DNA from 2 places in the Lysinibacillus sp. DFXJR4 genome. Region 1 is predicted to be linked to the other one. Evidence: riboswitches for the same ligand, from Rfam matches in the RefSeq annotation. Region 1 holds a riboswitch; the other holds the start of a gene.
What was found. Region 1 has a riboswitch for FMN ahead of AC2CGN_RS01960 (ECF transporter S component). Riboswitches for the same ligand answer to the same signal wherever they lie in the genome.

Region 1 (12,484 bases):
GTGTATTTTCTTGGATTTGTAAAGCCCAACTTAGTGACTAAATGATACGAGATCACAATTCCAGCAAGGCTTCATATTGTTTAAAAGGCAATAGTCTATAAAAATGTCTCTGCAATCATGTTGTCTGCGAACCCTTCTCCTCAATAATTCGGGTCAGTTACAATATATCCACCTCTGCCTATTGCATCGACCTAAAAATGGAAACTGCTTCACTAAACATTTTACCTTCATGCTGAAGACAAAAACCAAAACCATTTTCAAATTATATCCCAATATTTCTTGATAGTATTGATAAGTACATTCTATACTATGATCAATATATTGCTGATTAATCTTAAAGCATTCAAAATCGATTGAATGATGTTTTTCCCTCTCATTAAACATTCTTATCAATGCATAACGTATATCGTTGTAAATTTCATCCCCTATTAATTCTTGATTAATCTTTGCGCTCCAATCATCCGAATAAGTAAATAATGTGAAGCGTTTGTTGTGTTCATGCGATTCTTGTAGCAGCGTTACAATTTTACTTATATCAGGAGAATCGCCATAAATATAATATATTCCCGATTTTATATGTATTAGTATTTGAATGATAGTTTGCATTATCGGCATAAATGTTGCCTTCTATAATCTGTTTAAGTACACTGTAAACGAATGTGGGTGTCTCTTAAATAATCTCTCTTATTTCCAAAAAAACCTCTGCTTTTACTTTTATCATTTTCTTTTCCCCAATCTTATTATTATAATGTATATTGTAAATAGTAGAACTGTTGTTTACTATTGGAAATGCGTCTAGTATAAAACATTTGAAGGGACTGAATGATGCACAGATAGCAATATTTTTCATCCAAACAAAATGAAAAACTTGGAGGTAAAAGTATTGATAGAACAAATTGACACGAATAGACTGTATTTAAGAAAAATGAAAATAGAGGATGCAGATAATTTATTTCAAATTTGGTCTGATCCAGACGTAACGAAATACATGAATATTATCAATTTAACGGATATTAAACAGGCACAAGAGATGATTATACTACTTAATGAATTAGCGAAGGAGCAGAAAGCTATTCGTTTTTCAATTATTGAAAAAACATCTCATAAGATTATTGGCTCTTGTGGATTTAATTCATTTAATGTGGAGAACCATACCGCAGAAATTGGTTATGAGCTTGCGAAAGCTTATTGGGGAAAGGGTTATGCGCAGGAAAGTATTACAGCTTTAATTCATTATGCCTTCACAACTTTGAACATAAAAAAAATTGAAGCCAAAGTTGAGTCTGCAAATAAGAACTCTATAAAAGTATTAGAGAAGTTAAATTTCAGTTATGTAGGAACATCGCCCGAAGCTGAAACATCTGATGATATTAGTCTTTATGCTTTAATACAATAAATTCGTAAGGCCAAGAATCATCATTCTTGGCCTTTTATCTTACTTAATCGGTATCCAAATTTCAGAATAGCAATCAGGGCTAAATGGATCCTGTTCAGAATACACTTCAAGCTCTGCGGATGCTATCGGTTCGTAAGGATTAGATGGGAACCATTCAGAATATATTTGTTTCCAAGTATTTTGCATGGCATCAGGCATCGGACCATGCACTTCAAAGACAACCCATTTAGATGCTGGTATGTCCATTGCCAGTAAATTATCTGGTACATCTCCTACATGATCAGCGGCAATCCAATAATCGATCAGGCTATTCTGTGCATAGTTTGAATCAGGAACACAAACACCAAGTACCCCCTTAATTTCTCCATTATTTAATTGGATTAACTGCTTATCAAAATCTTTACTGTTCATTTCATTCCAAAATTGAGGAATCTCTCTCGTATTTTCACCACTTTGACAATTATAAGTTCTTTTTACCCCTACTACTTGAAATGCTTCTTTTTCTTCAATTCTATACTTCATTGGTTCTGCTCCTTTCAGGCTTACCTGGATGACCAGGCGATTGTATGATTGTAATGGACCTTGCTTTTTTCTAGCTTCACTAGGCGTTACATGATGTTGCTTGCGAAATGCCTTTGTGAAAGCTTCAGGAGAGTCATAGCCATATTTGTAGGCGAGATCGATTATTTTTTCATCAGTATTTAGCAACTCTTGTGCAGCCAATGTTAATCTTCTTCGTCTTATATACTCTGCAATAGACATATCTGTTAAAATAGAGAAAGTCCGTTGAAAATGAAAGACTGAAGAATGAACCTCTTGTGCAATTTGCTCCATAGTAATATCTTCTAATAAATGCACTTCGATATAATTGATTGCTTTTTGAATCGACTCAATCCAACTCATTGCTCTCACTCCTTGTATATAGATTAACGAAACGACAGTATTTAATCCTGTTTTTTTATGCTTTCTTTGGACAGATTCATTCATACTCTTTGAAAAAATGTTTACTAAATAAATTCTTATTGATATCCAGTTATTGGAGGGTAGATATACTCATTCTTAAGACGATATCAACAAATAGTTATCACTTAATTTTTGGATGCCTAATAGCGTTTCTAAACAATAAATTTTGAGTATCCGTATGTAAAATAATCGTAACAAAAAGTCACGCTCAATGAACATGACTTAATATTTCTTTATAGTTTTTTGGTACTATTAATATTCGTTTCTAGTTATGCATTGCTTCAAAGCTTTATTTTTTCAATGGCTGCTTCATATATCGATTCATTTTTGATTTTTATATATTGATTTTTCGCTGCTTTGCAATAGCCTTCCTTTTCTAAAAATTCCTTTAATGCAGATTTCCTGGGAAATATTTTTTCCATTACACTTTGTACTTCTTCAAGCTCATCTATTCTTTTAGTAACGGACAGCATAAAAATTTTTGACAAATGACATGCCCCTTTCAATTAGTTATGAAACGTATTATTTATAAATAATTAGAGCTGAATGTATAACAGTCTGTTCTCCAATGTATAAAGTATTATATTTAATATCGATTATTAGATATTCACTTAAATCTAAAAGTGCGTTATTAATATCATTTTCAAAATGTACAATATCATTATTTTGGATTGTTACTACTTGAGTCGGTTGCACCATATATTTTCCTCCCCCTCTATTTATATTAAATTAAAAGGAAAGGTTTGTCACAAAAAAACCAATCAAGCGGAAAAGAAGTGCTAGAGCGAAAAAGCTCTAACACTTCCTTTTAGTACATTCTTAAATATTCTTCACGTTCCCAGTTATGGACACGTGTACGGTATTTATTCCATTCTATTTCTTTAGCAATTGTGAACTTTTCAAAAATATGTTCTCCAAGTGCCTCACGTACAATATGATCCATTTCTAATTCAATTAGTGCAAATTCCAATGATGATGGTAAACTATCAATACCATTTAATTCCCGTTCATTTCGAGACATTTTATAAATATTTCGATCAACAGCGTCTGGAGGTGTTAAATCATTGCGAATCCCATCGAGCCCTGATGCTAAAATAACAGCCATCGCTAAATATGGATTTGCTGCAGGATCAACAGAACGAAGCTCAATGCGTGTCGAGAGGCCTCTTGCAGCCGGAATGCGAATGAGTGGTGAACGGTTTTGAGCAGACCATGCAATATAACAAGGAGCCTCATAGCCAGGCACTAAACGTTTGTAGGAATTCACAAGCGGATTTGTGACTGCAGTAAAGCCATGGACGTGCTTAATAATACCAGCCATAAAGCTACGTGCTGTTTGGCTTAATTGCAGTTCTGCATTTTCATCATAAAAGGCATTCTTACTTCCCTCAAATAAAGATAGATTGAAATGCATTCCAGAGCCGTTAACACCATATAATGGCTTTGGCATAAAGGTTGCGTGTAAACCATGTTGTGCTGCAATAGTTTTTACAACAAGTTTAAATGTTTGAATATTATCACATGCTTCAATTGCATTGGCATACTTAAAGTCAATTTCATGCTGTCCAGGCGCCACCTCATGATGTGATGCTTCAATCTCGAAGCCCATTCCTTCAAGCTCTAATACAATGTCACGACGACAATTTTCACCTAGATCTGTTGGTGCTAAGTCAAAGTAGCCTCCACTATCATTTAATTCTAGTGTTGGATGCCCTTTTTCATCAAGCTTAAATAAGAAAAACTCAGGTTCTGGTCCTAAATTAAATGAAGTGAAACCAAGCTCCTCCATCTCTTTTAATACCCTCTTTAGGTTAGAACGTGGATCACCTTCAAACGGTGTACCATCAGGTCTTGTGATATCACAAATAAAGCGCGCTACCTTGCCCTTTTCAGCTGTCCAAGGAAAAATGACAAAGGTATTAAAATCTGGACGTAAATACATATCTGATTCTTCGATGCGTACAAAGCCCTCAATGGATGAACCATCGAACATCACTTTATTGTCCAATGCTTTTTCTAATTGACTTACAGGAATTTCAACATTTTTAATTGTTCCTAATATATCTGTAAATTGTAGGCGAATAAATTTCACATTTTCTTCTTCCACTTGGCGTATAATATCTTCTTTCGTATAATGTTTCATTTTCCACCACTCCAATGTAATTTTAATTAACATCCATTATTAATAACTGCTTTTAAATTACATTACAAAAGAAAAAAACGCAATATATATGTAAACTTTTATTACATTGTTTTTTTCGAAGATATTTATCTTTTTTATAGATATATAGAGCCCTCATTTAAGATGAAAGAAAGTTTTACAACATAGATTTTTATAATCTGTTTTATGGAATTTAAATAAGAAATAATATTTCCGTATTTTTATATCACAATAGTCTTGTATAATGCCATATTTATTGGTAAATTTATAGCAAATTAGAATTTCTATATTGTTCATCAGCTAAGTAAATAAGGCGTATATAATATAGTTAGAATGAAACTTAAAATTCCTAAAAATCTTCTATTAAAGATACATAAGGCGGTGAATGTAAGAAGTATGTCAGTACTAATTATTGGCGGCGTAAGTAATGATGTATTGCGTCTACAAAAATATTTTCATCGTATAGACATCAAAGATATTCATTGCTTTTCCTCCCCTGATGCAGCAATGAATTATTTATTAGATTCTTTGAAAGAAGAGCTGGAACTAATTATTCTTGATGCAAAATTAACACTTAAAAATTGCGAAGAAATATGTCAGCAAATTAATCGTTTAATAAACTGGATTGATGTCCCAATCCTTCTTGCTACTACTTATGAAAAAACAATTACGATTGATAGAGTTTTTGAAGCCGGAATATTTGATTTTATTTTAAAGCCATTTGATTTCACACAATTTAAAACTCGAATTCAAGTAGCCACTAAATATCAAAATGAAGCAAAACTTCGAAGGCAGCAAGAGAGCATGATTCAAAAAGACTTAATCGTTGCAAAAAAGTTTCAAAAAAACGCTTTATCACCACCATTAAATCTCGAGTACATACAGATTGATGGGCTTTATGTTACATCCAATACATTAGGAGGTGACATGTACTGTTGGTTCAAGATTAATGAACATTTGACGGCTATTCTCTTATATGATGCTATGGGGCATGGCATCGCCGCATCGCTTGTTACCATGTCCGTTCGATCTCTGTTAAAAGGCATGATTACAAAATTAATCGACCCTGTAACAGTTATTCGGGAGCTGAATCGTCAAATTTACGAGCTTTTTTCTGATGAAGATATGGACCGTTTTTTAATGACCGCTATCTACATACTTATTGATACAAAAAATGGAACATTACACTATGTGAATGCAGCCCATCCAGCTGGTTTTTTATTCGGAAAGTACGGAGAGACAGTATTTCTTCAAGCGAACACACCCATTCTTGGTCTATTTCCTACAATTCCTATCATAAAAAAAACAATTCCTTTATCTGGCTGGCATCGCATTATACTTTATACGGATGGATTATTGACATTAAATAAACAACACAATATCGATATGGATTTTTTCCATTCCTATGCCTCACAAGAAAATAGCTATGCCTTACAAAAATTTTCTCAAAAGTACAATTTATTCGACAATGATCACAGTGATGATATAACAGTAGTTTCAATAACAATTACATTACAGGGTAGGTGATTGGTGATGAAATTCACGCTCAATGTAAATCCTGATACACAAGCTATAGCATTCGTAGACCAAGTTATGGACAATTATGCAAATGTTTATAATCTACCTTATAAAAAAGAATTACGCTTTGTTGTACATGAATTAGTTATAAATGCTGTTGAAGCAATGGGGAAAATTGATGCATGCTCAGAAAAGGAAATTCAAATACATGTATACCAATCCAATGAAGAAATAAAAGTAACTGTTACAGATGAGGCAAAAGGAATAGCTGAAAATGATTGGGATAAGGTTCTTCAATACGATTTAAATGAACTTGATTATTCAGATCGAGGGCGTGGTTTATTTTTTGTTAAAAATATGGTTGACGATATTTGGTTTGAGCATATTTCGGAAACAAAATTTTTAGTTGGTATCTCAAAAAAAATATATATAAATGAAGGGCTTTGATGAATCTTTAAACATTACTCAACTCTGGAATAAGATTCAACATCACACCCTATAAACGTATAATTGGGAGGAGTTTTAATGAGAGTGTCAATCCGAAAAAAAATAAGCCTGCTAATCTTTAGTTGTATATTGCTACTTACTTCACTTTTAGCAGGAATAAATTATTATGTTGCGAAAAAGAATCTTTTAGAAAGTGCTAATACTAAGCTTCTATCAGATATTCAAGTAAGCTATGAATATTTAAATGCAAAATTCCCTGGAGATTGGTCCATCAAAAATAATCAATTATATAAAGGCGATGTCAATATGGTTGAGAATTTTGAGATTGCTGATAAAGTCGGAGAGCTAACAAACGGTAATGCCGTATCAATCTTCCAAAAAGATACACGAATTAGTACTAATATAGTTGAAAACGGACAGCGTGCCTTAAATACGAAAGTATCTGACGAAGTTGCCACTGTAGTATTAGGAGAAAAAAAACGTTTTATTGGTTCAGCGAGTGTTTTAGGAAGCATGCACCAGGGAGCCTATGACCCTATTTTAGATAGCAAAGGTGATGTAATAGGCGTATGGGCAACAGCCGTTCCAACAGCTCCTTATATAAGCATTGCAACAAAATCTGCCCTTGAAAATATAGCCGTTTCCTTAGGGATTGCCATTCTATTAATTGTTGGTATTAGTTGGTTTTTACAACGACAAATCATTAATCCAATTAATATCCTAAGTTCCAATGCCCAAGAGCTTGCAGATTTAAATTTGAATGTAAAATTATTAAATCCTAAAGGCAAAGACGAGATAGCAGATTTAGCACAAGCATTTAGTCATATGAAAGACCGTTTAACAGAAACGATAACAATTGTGGCTGGCAGCGCTAATCAGATCGCTAACTCTTCCCACTCATTGGCTGAATCATCACACCAAACAAGCGAGGCTTCTAATCAAATAGCATTAACGATGAATGAAATTGCTGTTGGAACAACAACACAATCCGATCAAGCTGAGCAAATTGTATCAATGATGCAAAAAACAATCGAAGAAGCATCGAGTAGTTTACAAAAAGCTGAAATGACTTTGACTAGTGCCATAGAATCATCGAAAATTGCACGTAAAGGAGAAGAAGCGATTAATGAAGCAATTAAGCATTTAAGCGCTGTAACGCAAACCGTCTCTTATGCAACAGACTCTATTCAAAAACTAGGTAAACGCTCTGAAGAAATTGGTGGTATTATCACCGTAATTACAGGTATTGCAGAGCAAACAAATTTACTTGCCCTTAACGCAGCCATTGAAGCTGCACGCGCAGGAGATCAAGGAAAAGGCTTTGCGGTTGTTGCCTCAGAGGTACGTCAGTTAGCCGAGCAATCAAGCCTGGCATCTGGACAAATTACAAATCTTATAAATGATATTCAAGCCGAAACGTCAGTAACAGTTCGTACAATGGAAAGTAATCTACTTGCGGTAGAGGAACAAGTAACAATTATCAACAAGGGGGGAACTGCCTTAAAAGAGATTGTGGAGAAGGTTGTAGAGACGGAAAAAGGTGTTGAACAAATGAAGTCTGCATTTTCACATGTCAATGACAACTCCTTAGGTGTTCAACAAGCTATTCAGGACATTTCTCGCATCATTGAAGACGCTGCGGCTGCAACAGAGGAAATCGCTGCTACCTCTGAGGAGCAATATGCAACCGTAGCAGAGATAACACAAAACTCAGATGAATTAGCAACAATTTCTGATAAATTACAAAACGAAGTCAATAAATTTAAGTTTTAATTAAGGCTTAACATGATACTATGTATGTTAGAATCAGTGGGAGTTTATTAAAACAATTGCTTATACGGACGTGCACGACTCCCACAATGCCAAATATAAATTAATCGATAAACATGAAAAGGAAAATGGAGGCGCTATAGTATGAATCAGAAGAAAATTGCGATGGATGTTGGCACAAAGGCTGATTATATCTTAATTGCGTTTACTGGCGATTTAGAATACGGGCTGATTGAGGATATAAAAAAAGATCTTCAATCCCTTAATTTAGAAACAAAGCATGGCTATATTATCGATATGCAAAAGGTAACAAATATTGATAGTACTGGCTTTGGTATGATTGTCAACTTTGCCAAAAAAGTATCTTTAAAAGAAAAGAAAATCGCCATTATTGTCATCGATGATTTCATCCGCAACTTATTCGCTATTTCACAGGTTGATAAAGTTTTTCCTATTACAAACAGCGAAGAGCAAGCAAGAAAGATGATTAAAGAAGACTGGCTAGGAGAATTATCACTTAACGAATATTAACCCTATCGTTGCCCCCATTATTACAATAGGGTGTATTCCTGAGAATGGAATACACCCCTGCTTTTTTAATATTGTAAAAGCATATTTAGTAAAACAACAAGAATAACTATCGGTACTACAATTAACATTAATAATCGATATGTAGAATAGTACCCCTGCCCCATCTGACTTCCCATCAGTAATTCCTTTTTCACAAATTCTTTATCGGCTATATGTGCAATGAAGAAAGCTATTAATAAATTTCCTAATGGAAGCATTAAATTCGATACTAGAAAATCTGTCGCATCAAAAATTGTTTTCCCGAAGAATGATACATCAGCTAAGGTACTAGATGACAGTGCTGCTGGAATTGCAGCAATAAAGACTACTATACCTAATAAAAGTGTTAATGCTGAACGAGACATTCGCCCCTTTTCTATAAATGCTGCAACGATAATTTCATATAAACTGAAGGAAGATGTTAACGTTGCAAATAAAAATAGTAATAAAAACAACGCTAAAAATACTTCACCAAATGGCATTTGGCTAAATGCTGTCGGTAGCACCATAAACAGTAAGCCTGGTCCAGAAGCTGGCTCTAAATCAAAGGCAAATACCACTGGGAAAATCGCTAATCCTGCTAAAAACGATACAAGTACCGTTAAAAGAACAACTGAGCCCGCCGAGTTAGGTAAGCTTACATCCTTCTTTAAATAGGAGCTGTAGGTCACAAGGCAGGAAAAACCTACTGCTAAGCCAAAGAAGGATTGTCCTAACGCTTCTAAAATAGCCTTTCCCGTAATATTAGAGAAGTCCGGCCATAAGAAAAATTTCACACCCTCCATCGCCCCGTCTAATGTTACTGCTCGGACAACAAGTACAATAAACATAATAAACAATAGTGGCATCATAAACTTATTGGCCTTTTCGATCCCATTTTGCACACCAAGAGATATCACTAGTACATTAGCTAGCGTAAATAACCCTAAACCTAGTAAAGTAATCCAAGGCGTACCTATAATCTTTCCAAATAGTTCACTAGGATTATTAGCGGGATCAATAACTGTTCCAGCCACACCAAGACCACTATAAATAAAAATCCAACCACCCACAACACTATAAAAAGTTAATAATAAAAAACACCCCAGTACACCCATGCGGCCAATCCATGCCCAGCCTAGCTTCGTTGGTGCCACTTTTTTATAGGCAGTGACCGCCTCAGATTGGGTGCCACGACCTAACACATATTCTGATAATAGCATCGGTAAACCAATTAACAACGTAAATAGAACAAAGATTAGGAAAAATGCTCCCCCACCGCTTTGACCAGTAACATATGGAAGCTTCCAAATTGCCCCTAATCCGATTGCTGCACCTGCGGATGCCAAAATAAAGCCTAGTTTACTAGACCATTGTCCCTTTTTCTCACTCATCTCTTCAAACTCCTCTAGCATTTCTAAACTCTTTCTTAATTCTACATGAAATTACTGGGCTCGACTAGATTAAGTTCATTTGATGAATCTATCCATTATTTCAAAGATTCTATCCTTCACCTTCACATTGCTATTCATTACTTCAAGCGTTCTATCTATAAAAAAACCTCGAGCCTATGAAATCACTCGAGGTTAACTATAATCTTATTTTGATAAATACATATGACGCTGACGATCAATCCATTTGCGCATAGTTGTAAATAATAAAGCCATGATAACAGTTAATAAAATACCTTTGACAATATTAAATGGCAAGATTCCAGCCACAATCATTGTATATAATGAATCCCCTACAACAGGCTCCATCCCTAAAAAGTACGTGTACATCGGTAAAAATACAGCATAGTTAAGAACACTCATACCAACCGCCATAACGATTGTTCCTGCTGCCAAGCCCCCAATAAGACCCCCAATGTTTTTAAAACGCTTAAAAATAAAGGATACTGGTAAAATAAATAAAATACCTGTTGTGAAGTTAGCGATATGTCCTACGGGTACTCCCGTTGGCGTGCCCGAGAAAATCCAATCCAATACATTTTTAAATAACTCTACTAGGATTCCCGCTACAGGTCCCATAGTGATGGCTGCTAATAATGCAGGCATATCACTGAAATCCACTTCCAAAAACGCCGGGAATGGTGGAATTGGGAAATTAAATAGCATTAATAAAAACGAAATACTACTCAGCATGCCAATCGTAATAAACGATTGAAGTTTAACATTTTTCTTCATTGAAAACTCTCTCCTCTTTGCTGATTCAATCTCGCAAGAAGAAAGGCTACGACCTAATCATATGTTTTTCACGAAAAAACCCTTATGCATTTTTCGCATAAGGGAGAATAGGCATGATTAATAAACGCCATTAATTAGCTATTTTTGAGCAGGCTTTAAAGCCATATTGAAAAAACGCTCGTTCATAACCAATGTAAAATAACAAATGACGATCGTACCTCCATCTTCTCCCATCCAGACTCTAACTGTCGGCCTTGGAATTACACCAAGTCAGCCATGCAAAAAAACTTTGCACAGGTCGCGGGCTGAAGAGTCTTTGGTAAATCCTTAGAGCCAATGTTTTTCACATTAGCGATTTACAACTCTATTACCGCCGGTCGGGATTTTCACCCTGCCCCGAAGATGAATCAATATATTATTTTTGTTCTACAGCTTTACTATAATGAATTATTTAGAAAAAGTAAATAGTTCTGCTTAAAAAATCCTATTAGATTTGTATGTTTTACGGATAGTTAGATGATTTATTACCACAAAATCAATAAGGAGTATTCTCGTCCCACTGTTGATGTACGAGAATACTCCTTAAACTTCACCATAAAGTTCTATGGCGTCTCCATATATTGCTTGTTTGGGCCAACTGGCTTGGGTAGGAAATTTTTAAAATCAAAGCCTTCCCAGCTTTCCTGAACTACATTATCTAGACGTAATTGTTTATCAAAGCTTGCAGCCGTTAGCATCATTGCTTCGATTAATTGTGTTGCCTGAACTGGGTCCATTGTTGTTAAATCAAGAGGATCATTAAAGGTTACAATTACACCCTCAGCAACCTCTTGCACAGTATAAGTCACATTTTCAGGAACGACAGGAACATAGAAATCATCATTTTTATTGCGCATACCCGTAATCGCTTCTGTTACCGAGGAAAAAGTTTGACGAAAATCAGGTGATAAATATTCAGCCCCATTATTCTGGTCCTTATATAAGTAATAATTAAAATGTCTTGGACCTGTTAACGACATTGCCTTACTCTGCTCTCCTTCTTGAGAGAACGCGTATGGTGTACCGTCTGCGTTTTCAAACTCAACCTCTGTATATTCTGAGTCTGAAAATGTATCCTGCAAGGTTCCCTTGTACTCATTCACAGGTGCAGAAGCTACATCATAATCATTTTTCTCAGGTAATACATGAATCAACTTATCATCCTTTTCCTTCAATTCACCTTGATATGGATGATAGTTCGTAAAGCCTTTTGCTTCCTCTTCAATTTGTGGTGCATATTTTTTATACATTTGTAATGTAGAAGGTTTTTCTTTCCCAAAATCTGCTTCAACTCGTTCATTGGGAATAACATATGTCATTGGTACACTTTCTACATCCCTGCTTGCTAAACCAATACGGAAGACAACGGCATCCGTTAAGTCTTCCTCATACACAGAGGTACGTAAAGACATAATTTTAGCATGTTCTGCAACAATGCTCGAATCCAAAAAACTA
Region 2 (12,484 bases), 330 kb from region 1:
TCTTCCTTCAGTAGTTTCGTTAAAAATTGTTTTCTATGAATAGAACCTTCTATCATTTTCTTATTTTTTTCTATTAAATGTATAGACTCAAAATGATTTGTACAAATGAAAGAATTTTCCCTCTTGATCACTTGCTTCTGTGGAGAGGCTTCGACTACAATGGCTCTCCCACTACAATCTGTCATAGAATAATTATAGCAGTAACCATGTGGAATTTCCTTTATTAACATACATGCCTCTTCGATTGTTTTACATTGCTCTAATAGTATACGAATAATTGTAGAGGCAATAAAGCCTTTTTCGGAGTGCTCATGATTAACAAAATGCAGCCCAACTACTAACCCGTATTCATTCATCCCATCCAGTCTACCAATAATTTGCTGACTGAACCCGATACTTGCATAACCATTCTCTGGATTAGAGAAAACAAGCCTAGCATCGTACAAAGCTGGACTGAAATCATAATTACGGACATACATCCCATCATGCATAAATGCTGTACAGCCCATTTCTGGAAAAGTAATAGTATAGCCACTGTACAATCTAAGCACAGTGTCCAACGATAGAGCTGTACCAGCACTCAAGCCCTCCATTTCATTGATAAGCTGTGGACAATGTTTCTGTAAAAGTTGTTTCGCTATTTGAGTATTAGTAGACCTAGTTAAGTGCAATAAAGCATCTTTTTGCATTTGCAATAAAGAGAATAGCCCTTTGCCTTGCTGTAAACCCATTTGGTAGTAGCTACCTTTCACATCTTCAATTTTGACGACTAGCTCTTCATAACCTGACATGTTCATTTTCTCTCCCTTATCAATTCATTTTTCAATAGTATAAAGCTTCAAGTAAATAGAAGGTCAAGAAAATGTTATATGGAAACAAAGAAAAGGACTAGGTACAGTCAGCTATACCTAGTCCTATTTTTTTCTTTTACTAGATGTTCTAGTTTTATCCTGCACATTTAAAAATGCTGGACGTTTACCATAGCCTTTAGGAGATAATCTCACTAAAGATTTTTTCATATCTTGCCAGTTTAAATCTGCTCCTACATTTAAGTATGGAATTCCAAAAACTCGCAAATTTGCCGCAAATAGAAGAATGAAAAAAATTGCTATAAAGAAGCCATATAAGCCGAAAAATGCAGATGCTACTATAATGATAATGCGAAATATACTCATTGCCGTGACAAAGGATTGATTGATAAGTGTATAGGCTGCGATACTCGAAATAGCAATCACAACTATCATTGGAGGACTTGTAATACCAGCTTTGATCGCTGCATCTCCAATGATTAGACCTCCAATGACACTCATGGATCCACTAACGATACTAGGAAGACGCATATTGGCCTCACGGAACATTTCAAACATAAATACCATTAGTAGTATTTCTAGAATCGTAGGAAATGGAAGCCCTGTCCTTGATTGTACAACTGTTGCTAAAAGAATCAAAGGTAATTGATTTTGATGATAAGTCGTAAGTGCTAGCCAAAAGCCTGGTAAAAGAACGCTAATTAATATACCCACAATACGGAGCAATCTTTCCATAGAACTTACAATTATCGGATAATAATAATCCTCACCTGATTTAAATAGTAGCAGCACGTTAGCTGGTGTTATAATAGCATAAGTGACACCATCCACCATGATCACAACTCGACCATTGATTAAGGCCTGTACAGCAAAATCTGGACGCCCTGTATAATCATGTCTAGGGAGAATTTTTGCACTTTGTTCAATTCGTTCCATTAATATATCTCCACTAAACACAATATCCGTATCTACTTTTTGAAGACTTACTTTGATTTCTTCTAGTATTTTTTTATTAACAATATCCTCCATATAAAGGATCGCAACGGATGTTTTAGAACGTTGACCGATTTCATACTTTTCAACACCTAATGAATTTGTAGGTAACCGTTTTCGTAATAAAGCAAGATTAATATCGATATCCTCAATAAAATCGTCTCTCGGACCCTTTATAACCAATTCAAGGGCTGTTTCTCTAGGCTCTCGATTTGGCTTTTTAGGAATATAACTTGTAAATAATAATTGTTCGTCTTCAAAATACAGCAGCACATGTCCTTTATAGAGTTTTGTAATGGCTTCCTCTTTTTCTGAGATTTTTTTTAAATGCGGAACGTGTAGATAATTTAAAATATCTTCCTCTAATAATTTATCTGAAGTATTTTCAAACATCAATTGGAGCCCTCGAACAATAACAGTTTGTAGTAATTGTTCATTGATTATTGCATCACAGTGAATAACATGTACTGTATGTTGCTGCATTATATACCTTTGAAAAATCACATCAGCAGAGCGTTGAAATAGTGCCTTCAAAGTTTGCAAATTTATGATTTGTTCCATTTGAATACTCATCATCTCCTACTGAGTCAGCTCCAGATTCGTACATGCATCCATATACTTACACAATATTTTCCCCATGCTTGTTTAAAATATTCAGGTTTTACAGATAAGATACTTTAGATAAATTCAAACTTTGCTTTAGCCAATCATTCTCTTTAAATTCGCCATTTCGATAGCAGACATTGCGGAATCATAGCCTTTATTACCTGATTTTGTACCCGCACGCTCAATAGCTTGCTCAATATTTTCAGTTGTCACAATGCCAAAAATGACAGGTACATCTGTTGTTAATGATACGTTGGCGATCCCTTTTGCCGATTCATTGCATACATAGTCATAATGTGTTGTTGAGCCACGGATCACTGTTCCTAAACCAATGATAGCATCGTATTTCTTTGTTTCTGCAAGCTGTTTTGCAATAAACGGAACCTCAAATGCACCAGGAACCCATGCTACATCAATAAAGTCCTCATCTACACCGTGACGCTTTAAACCATCGAGGGCTCCGTCTAATAACTTACTTGTTATAAATTCATTGAATCGACCTACTACGATAGCAATTTTTAAGTCTGTACCAATTAATTGTGCTTCAAATGTTTTACCCATTTCTAAATTCTCCTTTTTTAAATTGTTATTTTGAGATTTTGCTGGCGATATAACGCCAATTCTTCAATTGAAATTATTTTTAGCTGATGATGCGCTGCATAGTTGACTAGTTCATTGAAGCGTAGCATTTTTCCATCATCCCCCATAATTTCACAAATAATGCCTGCGGGGATACTGTGGCAAAGCTTAGCTAAATCAATGGTTGCTTCAGTGTGACCCCTACGCTCTAACACACCATTATCCTTTGCGATTAGCGGAAATACATGTCCTGGTCTACGAAAATCGTTTGCCTTCGCTTGTGGTTCAATCATTTTTTTAATTGTCATTGCACGTTCAAAGGCGCTAATTCCTGTCGTTGTATCCATATAGTCGATACTAACGGTAAATGCTGTCTGATGATTGTCTGTATTATTACTTACCATCGGCTGTAAGGCTAATTTTTGTGCGAGCTGCTGTGTAATTGGTGTACAAATAAGTCCTCTTCCATATGTCGCCATAAAGTTTATCGTATCAGGTGTCATATACTCTGCTAAAGCCAATAAATCTCCTTCATTTTCTCGATCCTCATCGTCTACTACAATAATCATCTTGCCCTGTTTTAAATCCTCTATTGCTTCTTCAATTGTATGCAGCAATATTGGCACCTCCTCACTTTTTGTTAAAATCCGTTTTGTGCTAAAAAGTCTCTCGTAATAGTCGGTGATTCCTGACTATGCTTTAGCTGGTGCAAAATGTATTTTCCAACTAAATCCGTTTCAATATTCACTAGAGCGCCAATTTTCTTCATACCTAAAATAGTTTCTTTATACGTGTGTGGTATCAGTGATACTGTGACACTTTTCTGCTCAACGTGAAAAAGCGTTAAGCTCGTACCATCAATCGTAATGGAGCCTTTTGGGATACAATAGTTTGTTAAATCCTTGGATAGCTCAATATCGATATAAACTGCGTTTGCTAATGGTCGTTTACGTACTATTTTCCCTACTCCATCCACATGCCCTGCTACAAAATGGCCACCAAATCGTCCATTTGCAGGCATTGCTCGCTCTAAGTTAACGGGGTCTCCTACAGCAAGCTGCTGCAAATTCGTTGCCTTCACCGTTTCTGGCATGACATCCATCGTTAGCTCTTGATCAGTAAAATTTGACACTGTTAAACAGACACCATTGACCGCTATACTGTCTCCGAGCTTTACATCCTCTACCATTTTTGCTGAAAGGATCGTTATTTTCATACTTTGCTGATCTGTTTGCAAGGTTTTTACTGTGCCAATATCTTCAATAATCCCTGTAAACATTTTTCCACCTACTTTCTTTCTACATGTTAAAGGCTCTATCCATCGGTTTTGGGATTCTATCCATCAGTTTTTGAGGTCAATCCTTCGCTTTTCTAATACATCAATCACTTTAAGCGTTCTATCCCAATCAAAGAAAAAACCCCTTCGCTTAAAAGGGGTTTGGGAGTTCATATAAATAAGACGTCAGCAAATAAACCTTATGAAATTCTATATTTTCCCATAGGTCGTCATCTCATCGTTCTTCTCCCATCCAGACTATCACTGTCGGTTTTGGATTTGCACCAAATCAGCTTTCGCTCACGGACTTTGAATTGCTTCATCACCGCCGATTGGGAATTTCACCCTACCCCGAAGAACATACAGCTATTTAATTTTTTCGCTAAATAAAAAAACCTCCCAATCTAAACGATGGGAAGTAGTTAACATAAAAGCATAATCAAATAATCCTTATAAATTCATGCGAATTTAAAAAGATTGCACTTTTACCCTTCTCCCATCCAGACTGTCACTGTCGGTTTTGGATTTGCACCAAATCAGCTTTCGCTCACGGACTTTGAATTGCTTCATCACCGCCGATTGGGAATTTCACCCTACCCCGAAGGATTTTTATTTAACTTATTCTTTACGATAACACTATTTTATAATATTATCCACAAAATTATTTACTAAAAATTTCTGATAAACTTCATCCACATACACTCTTATATTCTTTTCATATACTGGATATTCTACTTCGAGCCTTGCAGCCACTTGCTGTGAAGCCTTTGCGAATAAATCAAAGGCTTGATATAATGCTTGCCATATAGCTTTTTTAGAGGATAACTCAAAGGTCCCCATCAATTGTGAAACTTCCTCTGCATGTAAATACTGAGATATATACTTATAACATTTGCCAACACTTAAGCTAAATTCTGTTTCAAAGCCAACTCGCCAAGATAGCATTCGAAGTAATTCTTCCCGTAAAATATGTTCAAAATGATAATTGGCAAAAAGAAGCTCATTGCGACAAATGCCTTTTACTACATAAGTAGAAACCATCCAAAATTCATTGCAACAATCGTCAAATGAACGTGCACTTGGCTTTTGTATATGATACGTAACATCTGTTGCTTCAGGAACATTTAAACAGCGCTGGTCTTTATCCAGAATGATTTCTAAAAGTCCATCACTTTCGAGATAAAGCTCCAATTCTTCAATAGGAACTAGAGTCAAATCAATTTTTGAATGATCGGTAAATAACATTAAATAGGAAAACCAATTGCCTAGTTCTGGTGGAAATAATTCCATATCCTCTGGGGTTTGCGTTATGATTCGCTCGCCTAAGAAATCAATCCATTTATTATTTTCAAGAAAAGCTGCCATATCAGTTACAACAAAGGAAATATCATAATCCTGAAAATCATCCCTTGGCACATTGGGATTTGTTCTTGAGCCCTCCATACCTACTACTCGAATGCGTTCATCCTTTTTAGCAAAATCTAATAGTTTATCAATAGGTCGAGTATTTTCCATATCATTTCTCCCTTAGCAATATATCTACTATTTATAATAGCAAATATATACTTACGTTTCCGTCATGATGCCACCATTAACGTGCAAAACCTGGCCAGTAACAAAAGAAGAATCATCAGAAGCTAAATAAATATAAGTAGGTGCAAGCTCAAATGGCTGACCTGCTCGCTTCATCGGCGTTTCTAAGCCAAATGTTTTGACGTATTCTGCTGAATAGCTTGAGACAATTAGTGGTGTCCAAATTGGGCCAGGGGCAACTGCATTCACTCGTATTCCCTTTCTCGCTAATTGCAAGGATAAAGACCTAGTGAAAGAGACAATTGCGCCTTTCGTGGAGGAATAATCGACAAGTAATGGAGCCCCAGCGTAAGCTGTCACGGAAGCAGTGGAAATAATTGCCCCACCCTTCTTCATATAAGGTAATCCTGCCTTTGTCATATGAAAATGTGGAAAAATATTGGTTTCAAACGTATCATACAATTGTTCATTTGAGATATCCAAAATGCTTTGCTGCGGAAATTGGACACCTTGATTTAAAATCAGTATATCTAGCTTACCAAAACAGTCCATCGTTTTTCTTACTACTTCCATAGAAAACTCAGGATGACGTAAGTCCCCTTCAATCAATAGAATGGATTGCCCATATGCCTCCACCATTTGCTTCGTTGCTTCTGCATCAGGTCGTTCATGTGGCATATAGGTAATAGCCATATGGGCACCTTCCTTTGCAAACCCAATAGCAACAGCACGACCAATTCCACTATCTCCCCCAGTAATTATCGCGATTTTCCCCTGTAATTTTCCACTCCCTTTGTATGCTGGATTGTCGGAAATAGGAATTGGTTGCATAACATATTCTAGCCCTGGCTGTATATCTTGATGCTGCGGTGGGAATGTGATGGGAACTTGCTTACACTTCGTTTCATATCCAATATAAGGATACTTCGGAATCATATTGTGACCTCCTTCCAATATTACATACAAACTACATAATTCGACATGATTAGATATATGTTGCAAACGCTAGAAAAAGACCTACAAACTGTACTATCTTGCATTGCTATTTGTAATTCGTCAAAGCTTTTCATATTCAATGGCATCATTTTCCGATACAATATTTACCATGGTGATACCCATTTTGTTTTTAACATATTGAAAAAAATACTCACCTAGAGTCATTTACCACCACCTGCTTCATATGCTATAGAATCATGTCATAATACTTTAAATCGGATTTCTTTGATACGTAACATTTTCAAGGACGAAGCGTCTATAAAAGTAGAACATAAAGGAGAACATTTTCAATGAAATATATCATCTTTGATTTTGATGGCACACTGGCTGATTCAACGGCTGTATTTGCGTCAGCTTGGAATACACTTGCACAAAAATATAAATTTAAAGGAATAGAGTTTAAGGAAATCGAATCCTTAAAAAAATTATCCATGGCGGAGCGTAGTAAATTATTTGATTTTCCAATGTATAAATTACCCATGATTTTACCTCAATTTTATCGTTTATATCGTCAGTCCTTAAACGAGGTTCATCTTTATGAAGGAATCAAGGATGTACTAATGGAAATTGATAAAAGAGGCTATAAAATCCTTATCATATCGTCCAATTCCCAGGAAAATATTTTAGAATTTCTAAAAATGAATGGTATTCAATGTGTTTCAAATGTACTTTGCTCAAATCGTATTTTTGGGAAGGATAAAGTGTTGAAGAAATTTTTAAAGGACTCCAGCAGCTCAGCATCAGACGTTTTATATATAGGGGATGAACAAAGAGATATTGTAGCATGTAAAAAAGTCGGGGTACCAATTATTTGGGTTTCTTGGGGATATGATTCTATTGAGGTGATTCAACAGGAAGAGCCTGAATATAAAGTAAATGCTCCAAAGGAAATTTTAGATATTATTTAATCTAAGAGGGGTATGGCCATAAAATGGATTGGCTATACCCTTCTTTTTAATTTTTCACTTCACTAATATGCATTAATTTTTCTGCTGTGCTATTAACACCTTTATAGGCATCTGTTAATCCATACATGCTAGCCGAAAACTGTTGAGTAAATGCGGCAATTTGGTTTGCTGATTCATTTACTTGGTCGATGGCTTGTTTAATACTCTCTAATTGGTTTGTAATGCTATTCGCGCTTTCGGTACTGCTTTGAGACATTTTTTGAATCTCAGTGGCAACTACTGCAAAACCACGTCCATGCTCACCAGAACGAGCTGCTTCAATGGATGCATTTAGTCCAAGAATTTTCGATTTCATCGCTAAATCTTTGACTAAATCTACAATAGTATTAATTTGTTGAATATCTTCAATCATAGACTCTGAGAACCTAGATAGTTCCTCTAATCGATCGGAAACATCTACACTTGCCTTTGCTAATTCTTCATTCGTCGCAGTCATTTCCTCCACTGTGCTCGACAGATCTGTTGCTAGTAATCGCATATGATCCATTTTTTCATTTGAAAGAATTGCACTAATAACACCGATTACTTGTCCACCTTCAAAAATAGGTTGTGCAGATGCAATATAGGCCATGCCAAAATCCTCAGCACTTCGCTCTTCTCGGATAAATCTCCCTGAGCTAAGTGCCTTTTCAGTTGTTGTTCCACGATATTTATCTACAGAATCACCAACACAAACCTTTAAATCCACTTGTTTTCCTGGCTTATAAGCAATGACCTTCTCTGTATCTGCTACAATTATACAAGCATCTTCTGGATAGGTTACCTGGTAAAAATCGATTGAGTCTATGATTGCCTGCAGCTTTGCATGCATTGTCTTTTCCCCTTCCCCATTTACACAATTAAGGTACATCCATCATATAAAGTAATTGAAAGAGCCATTTCGATAAAATATTCTACCCCTTTATTGCGCTGGATGAACCATTATTATACTGAAATACCTCAATTTAACTATAGCATGACACATTTAAAAAGACACCATTGAGCAGAGGTGTCTTTAGCATTAATTATGTTGTTTCAAAAAATCTACATATTTTTCTGCTGTTCTTATCTCAACAGTTAAAAAATTTTTTCCATAAATAGATTGGATTAAAAATGGTACATCACTTGTATTATGAAACCTAAAATCTAAGCCTCCATAGGATACCGTAGCATCCCTTCCCTTTGGAACATAGCCAACATCTAATGAATGGTGATGACGTTCCACAAATTTTATTTGTAACTGATCTACTGCATTAAATAAAGTTGATGAGGTTTGGCAAACACCACCACCAATGCCCATCACCAGCTTCTTATTTATAATTTCTGGTGCAGGCTGATAACCATTCTCCTCATCCCTTGGTCCAACAACGGTGTTAAATGAAAAATAATCCCCGCTTCCAACAATAACATTGTGAATCGCTTTTGCAGATAATTCGATGTTTTTATTTCTTCCTCCATCAGCATTATTAAAATAAGTGGTATAGGATGCAACAACGGTTTCCGACAAATAAGGAATATCTTCCAGATAATAACCGCTTTCTGTTATATAAAGTGGCATCATGACTTTACCACCAGATGTTGAAGCCTCTAATATTCTATCTACCAATTCTTTTTCTTTTAAAACTATTAAAGGACTACCCTTTACTATTTTTCCGTTATCATCCATCCTATCAAGTATCATCCGCTGATCATAGCCAACCGTATCTCCATTTCCTCTTGCCAGCTCTTTTGCCAATTGTTCAATTTCCTTTGTATAAGATGATACATCGCTTTCATAGCCCATTTCATGTGGAGAAATTGTTTGTATAACCGCATTTGTGGAGGGATCAACAATTTTCACAACAGTCTCCAATTGTTGCTTTTGCTCATAAGTAACAGCCTGTTTGTTTTCCTTGTGTTCCTGCTCTAAATCTTGCACTTCTTGCTCTTGTTGTTTCTCATTCTCCGATTTTCCTTGACAGCCGAATAGTCCAATTGTGCATAACATAAACAGTGCGACCATCCACTGTTTTTTCAATAGCAAGCACCTACCTCTAACGTATTAGTACAGAAACATCTTATTCGTTTGATAGTGATAGTGTGTTGCTTTTTGTACATTTTTATTTATTTTCATATTTATGTGTACCTTTTATTGAGAATTTAGCTCTGTGACCAGCACTATCCATCCATGTTTTCACAACATCCTTACTATTTTGCCTGAAACATCGTTACTATTTGATTGTAATTAGCAAAATGACTAATATTTATTTAAATAAAAATGATAATTCGTATTTTACATAACTCTTTTTTGATAGAGCCGATAAATTAACACAATATAGAGCCAATCATAAAAAAGAGTCGCAAGTGAGACAATGGTAATCAAGGGAGTTCGAAAGTACATATAAAAGCCTACTGCTGCAAATATAGTACCAATCATTTTACAAACTGCTATGCCCATCGATTGGCCACTAAGATTTCCTCGTTGTAGTAATAAGGCAATAAACAGCCCTGACATCATCAGATTTTGTGAAAATGCAGCATATTTTCCGGCTATATCCTTGAATTCATGCATCATTGCTAAAATAATGAAAAAACATGCACCAAGCGTTATAAAAAATGATGCATAGAATATTTTACTAGGAATTAATTTTTGATATTCTTTATGACCATATTTTAAATATTGCATCATTATCATGATGTCTAATAAAAACCAAAGGAAGGTAATTATTCTTTGAAGATCATTTTGTGGGTACATAAAGGCAAAGATAAATTCCCATGAAATATTGGCACAAATGGCGGCCATTGGCATACCATACTTCTTATCCTGGAATCCCTGTTTGATAATGAGTATATATGTAATAATCCAAAATAGCCCCATGCCTAATTGACAAATTAATAAAAACTTTTCTTGAGCCATTAATTCAACACTCCTTCTATATTTGATTCTTCGATACTATATGTGAAGAAATCTATTTTTTATGTCTAAAAATACAATAGAAGGGTATGAGTATTAAGTGCCTATACATTCACAACTCAATCCTATATAGTAAGACGAGGTGATGATATGAAAACAAAAATTTATGTAGATAATGCCCCTTTTATTGCTGGCATTACCTTAAAAGATTGGCACGAGCTAGAACAAAATAATATGGCATTGCATACTTGTATGAATATAGCGGACGTGCTTGAAAATCGCAAAAATTTAGCAGCTTCGTTGCAATGTGACCTCAATCATTTTGTCTGCATGCAGCAAACGCATAGTGCTAATTTTTATTGTGTTACAGCCTCCGATAAAGGACGAGGAGCTGAACAATTGGATACCGCCATTGCGAATACTGATGCACTTTACACACGCGAGCCAAATTTACTTTTATGCAGCTTTACTGCCGATTGTGTACCAGTTATTTTTTATAATGATGTCAATGGACTGATTGGCGTCGTGCATTCAGGGTGGCAAGGGACCGTTAAGGAAGTAACATTGAAGCTTTTCCAGCATTTAATCGAGCAGGAGCATTGTCAGCCACAAGATTTTCATGTACAAATCGGTATGGCGCTGAGTCAACAAAAATTTGAAGTTGATACAGATGTCTATGAGAAATTCCACAATTTAGGATACGCTGAAGATTTTATGTATTTTAATGCTCAAACCAATAAATATCATATTGATAATCAACAAACCGTCAAAAAACAATGTGAGCTTGCGGGTATTCCTTCTAAGCAGATTGACATTGATGCAACCTGCACATATCTTAACCCAAATGGTTTTTCCTATCGCGAAGACAAACAAGCCGGTAGACATTTAAGCTTTATTATGCGAAAAGAACAATAATTAAAAGGGACAATCCACAATTGATTGTCCCTCATAGTGTTGAAAAACTAAATGGTCAAGGATACCTTTGCGAATATTTAGTCAAAATGAAGATGATTTCCGTTCCAGGCTACTCGCTTTCCGGTGGGCGAGCGACGAGCCGCTTCCTGCGCTGACGCTCCGTGCAGGGTCTCGTCTGTCTCGCTATCCCACGGGAGTCGAGTAGCCTTGCACTCCAATCTGCAATAGTGTAGAACTTTAAATATTTTCTTCCCTCAAAAGTAAAGTAAAAGCATGTTACTTACCATCATTAAATGGAAAGAATAGTGGTACAATTCTATAACTGCCAACCTACATTTTATTTTTATGCATTAAACAAATTTCTACCTTTACATAAAGCCACTTATGGCTGTCGCGCTGCTTTCGCATAGAAAAATGTTATCAAAGCTCCACTTTGCGCAAAATAGTGATGGTTAAGACTTCAATTTATCACTATATATTTATGTGAAATACCAATGAATGAGCAATGGTTGATTGGAGTGTAGACTGAGTGATTCCTCGGGGATTCAGCGTCACAGATGAGACCCTGGAGCGCGAGTGAAGCGGCTCATCGGACGCCCCCAGGAAGCTCTGCTCTGTGAGAAAGCGAAGCGTCAGCGGCAAATGTTTTCTGTAGCGAAAGCAAAGCGACAGCTACAAAGCACTCAGTCGGAACGGAGATCAACCCCTCGTTTTGAAAAAGGACTATACTTTTAATTTGTCACCTTGATTTCATTGACATAATAGTATTTCAACAACATGAGGGACAATCCACAATTGATTGTCCCTACTCTATTTATAATAAGATCATTTTTCAAATATTATCTAGGGGAGCTCCTATAAGACACCCTCTTCTCACTGCTCATGACGGTTTTTGCCAATGCCAAATACATAATAGCTTATCGTCACTAAAGTTAAG

Region 2: another riboswitch for FMN. It lies ahead of ribE (riboflavin synthase); the one in region 1 lies ahead of AC2CGN_RS01960 (ECF transporter S component).

The regions. Positions count from the first base shown of each region.
Region 1 is NZ_JBXUNW010000001.1:404,419-416,902, reverse strand. It holds gene AC2CGN_RS02010 (GNAT family N-acetyltransferase) at 884-1,396, shown strand; gene AC2CGN_RS02005 (AraC family transcriptional regulator) at 1,436-2,299, opposite strand; gene AC2CGN_RS02000 (hypothetical protein) at 2,641-2,847, opposite strand; gene AC2CGN_RS01995 (sporulation protein Cse60) at 2,882-3,058, opposite strand; gene glnA (type I glutamate--ammonia ligase) at 3,168-4,502, opposite strand; gene AC2CGN_RS01985 (SpoIIE family protein phosphatase) at 4,917-6,047, shown strand; gene AC2CGN_RS01980 (ATP-binding protein) at 6,054-6,485, shown strand; gene AC2CGN_RS01975 (methyl-accepting chemotaxis protein) at 6,564-8,258, shown strand; gene AC2CGN_RS01970 (STAS domain-containing protein) at 8,400-8,786, shown strand; gene AC2CGN_RS01965 (sodium-dependent transporter) at 8,852-10,198, opposite strand; gene AC2CGN_RS01960 (ECF transporter S component) at 10,403-10,990, opposite strand; FMN riboswitch at 11,209-11,398, opposite strand; gene AC2CGN_RS01955 (RNA polymerase subunit sigma) at 11,593-12,484, opposite strand, start outside.
Region 2 is NZ_JBXUNW010000001.1:739,379-751,862, reverse strand. It holds gene AC2CGN_RS03840 (C45 family autoproteolytic acyltransferase/hydrolase) at 1-791, opposite strand, end outside; gene AC2CGN_RS03835 (spore germination protein) at 915-2,375, opposite strand; gene ribH (6,7-dimethyl-8-ribityllumazine synthase) at 2,502-2,969, opposite strand; partial or broken gene ribB (3,4-dihydroxy-2-butanone-4-phosphate synthase) at 3,005-3,604, opposite strand; gene ribE (riboflavin synthase) at 3,628-4,266, opposite strand; FMN riboswitch at 4,501-4,626, opposite strand; FMN riboswitch at 4,748-4,873, opposite strand; gene AC2CGN_RS03815 (aminoglycoside 6-adenylyltransferase) at 4,900-5,778, opposite strand; gene AC2CGN_RS03810 (SDR family oxidoreductase) at 5,830-6,732, opposite strand; gene AC2CGN_RS03805 (HAD hydrolase-like protein) at 7,083-7,700, shown strand; gene AC2CGN_RS03800 (methyl-accepting chemotaxis protein) at 7,747-8,571, opposite strand; gene AC2CGN_RS03795 (VanW family protein) at 8,761-9,756, opposite strand; gene AC2CGN_RS03790 (transmembrane-type terpene cyclase) at 10,012-10,635, opposite strand; gene pgeF (peptidoglycan editing factor PgeF) at 10,783-11,547, shown strand; gene AC2CGN_RS03780 (amino acid permease) at 12,421-12,484, opposite strand, start outside.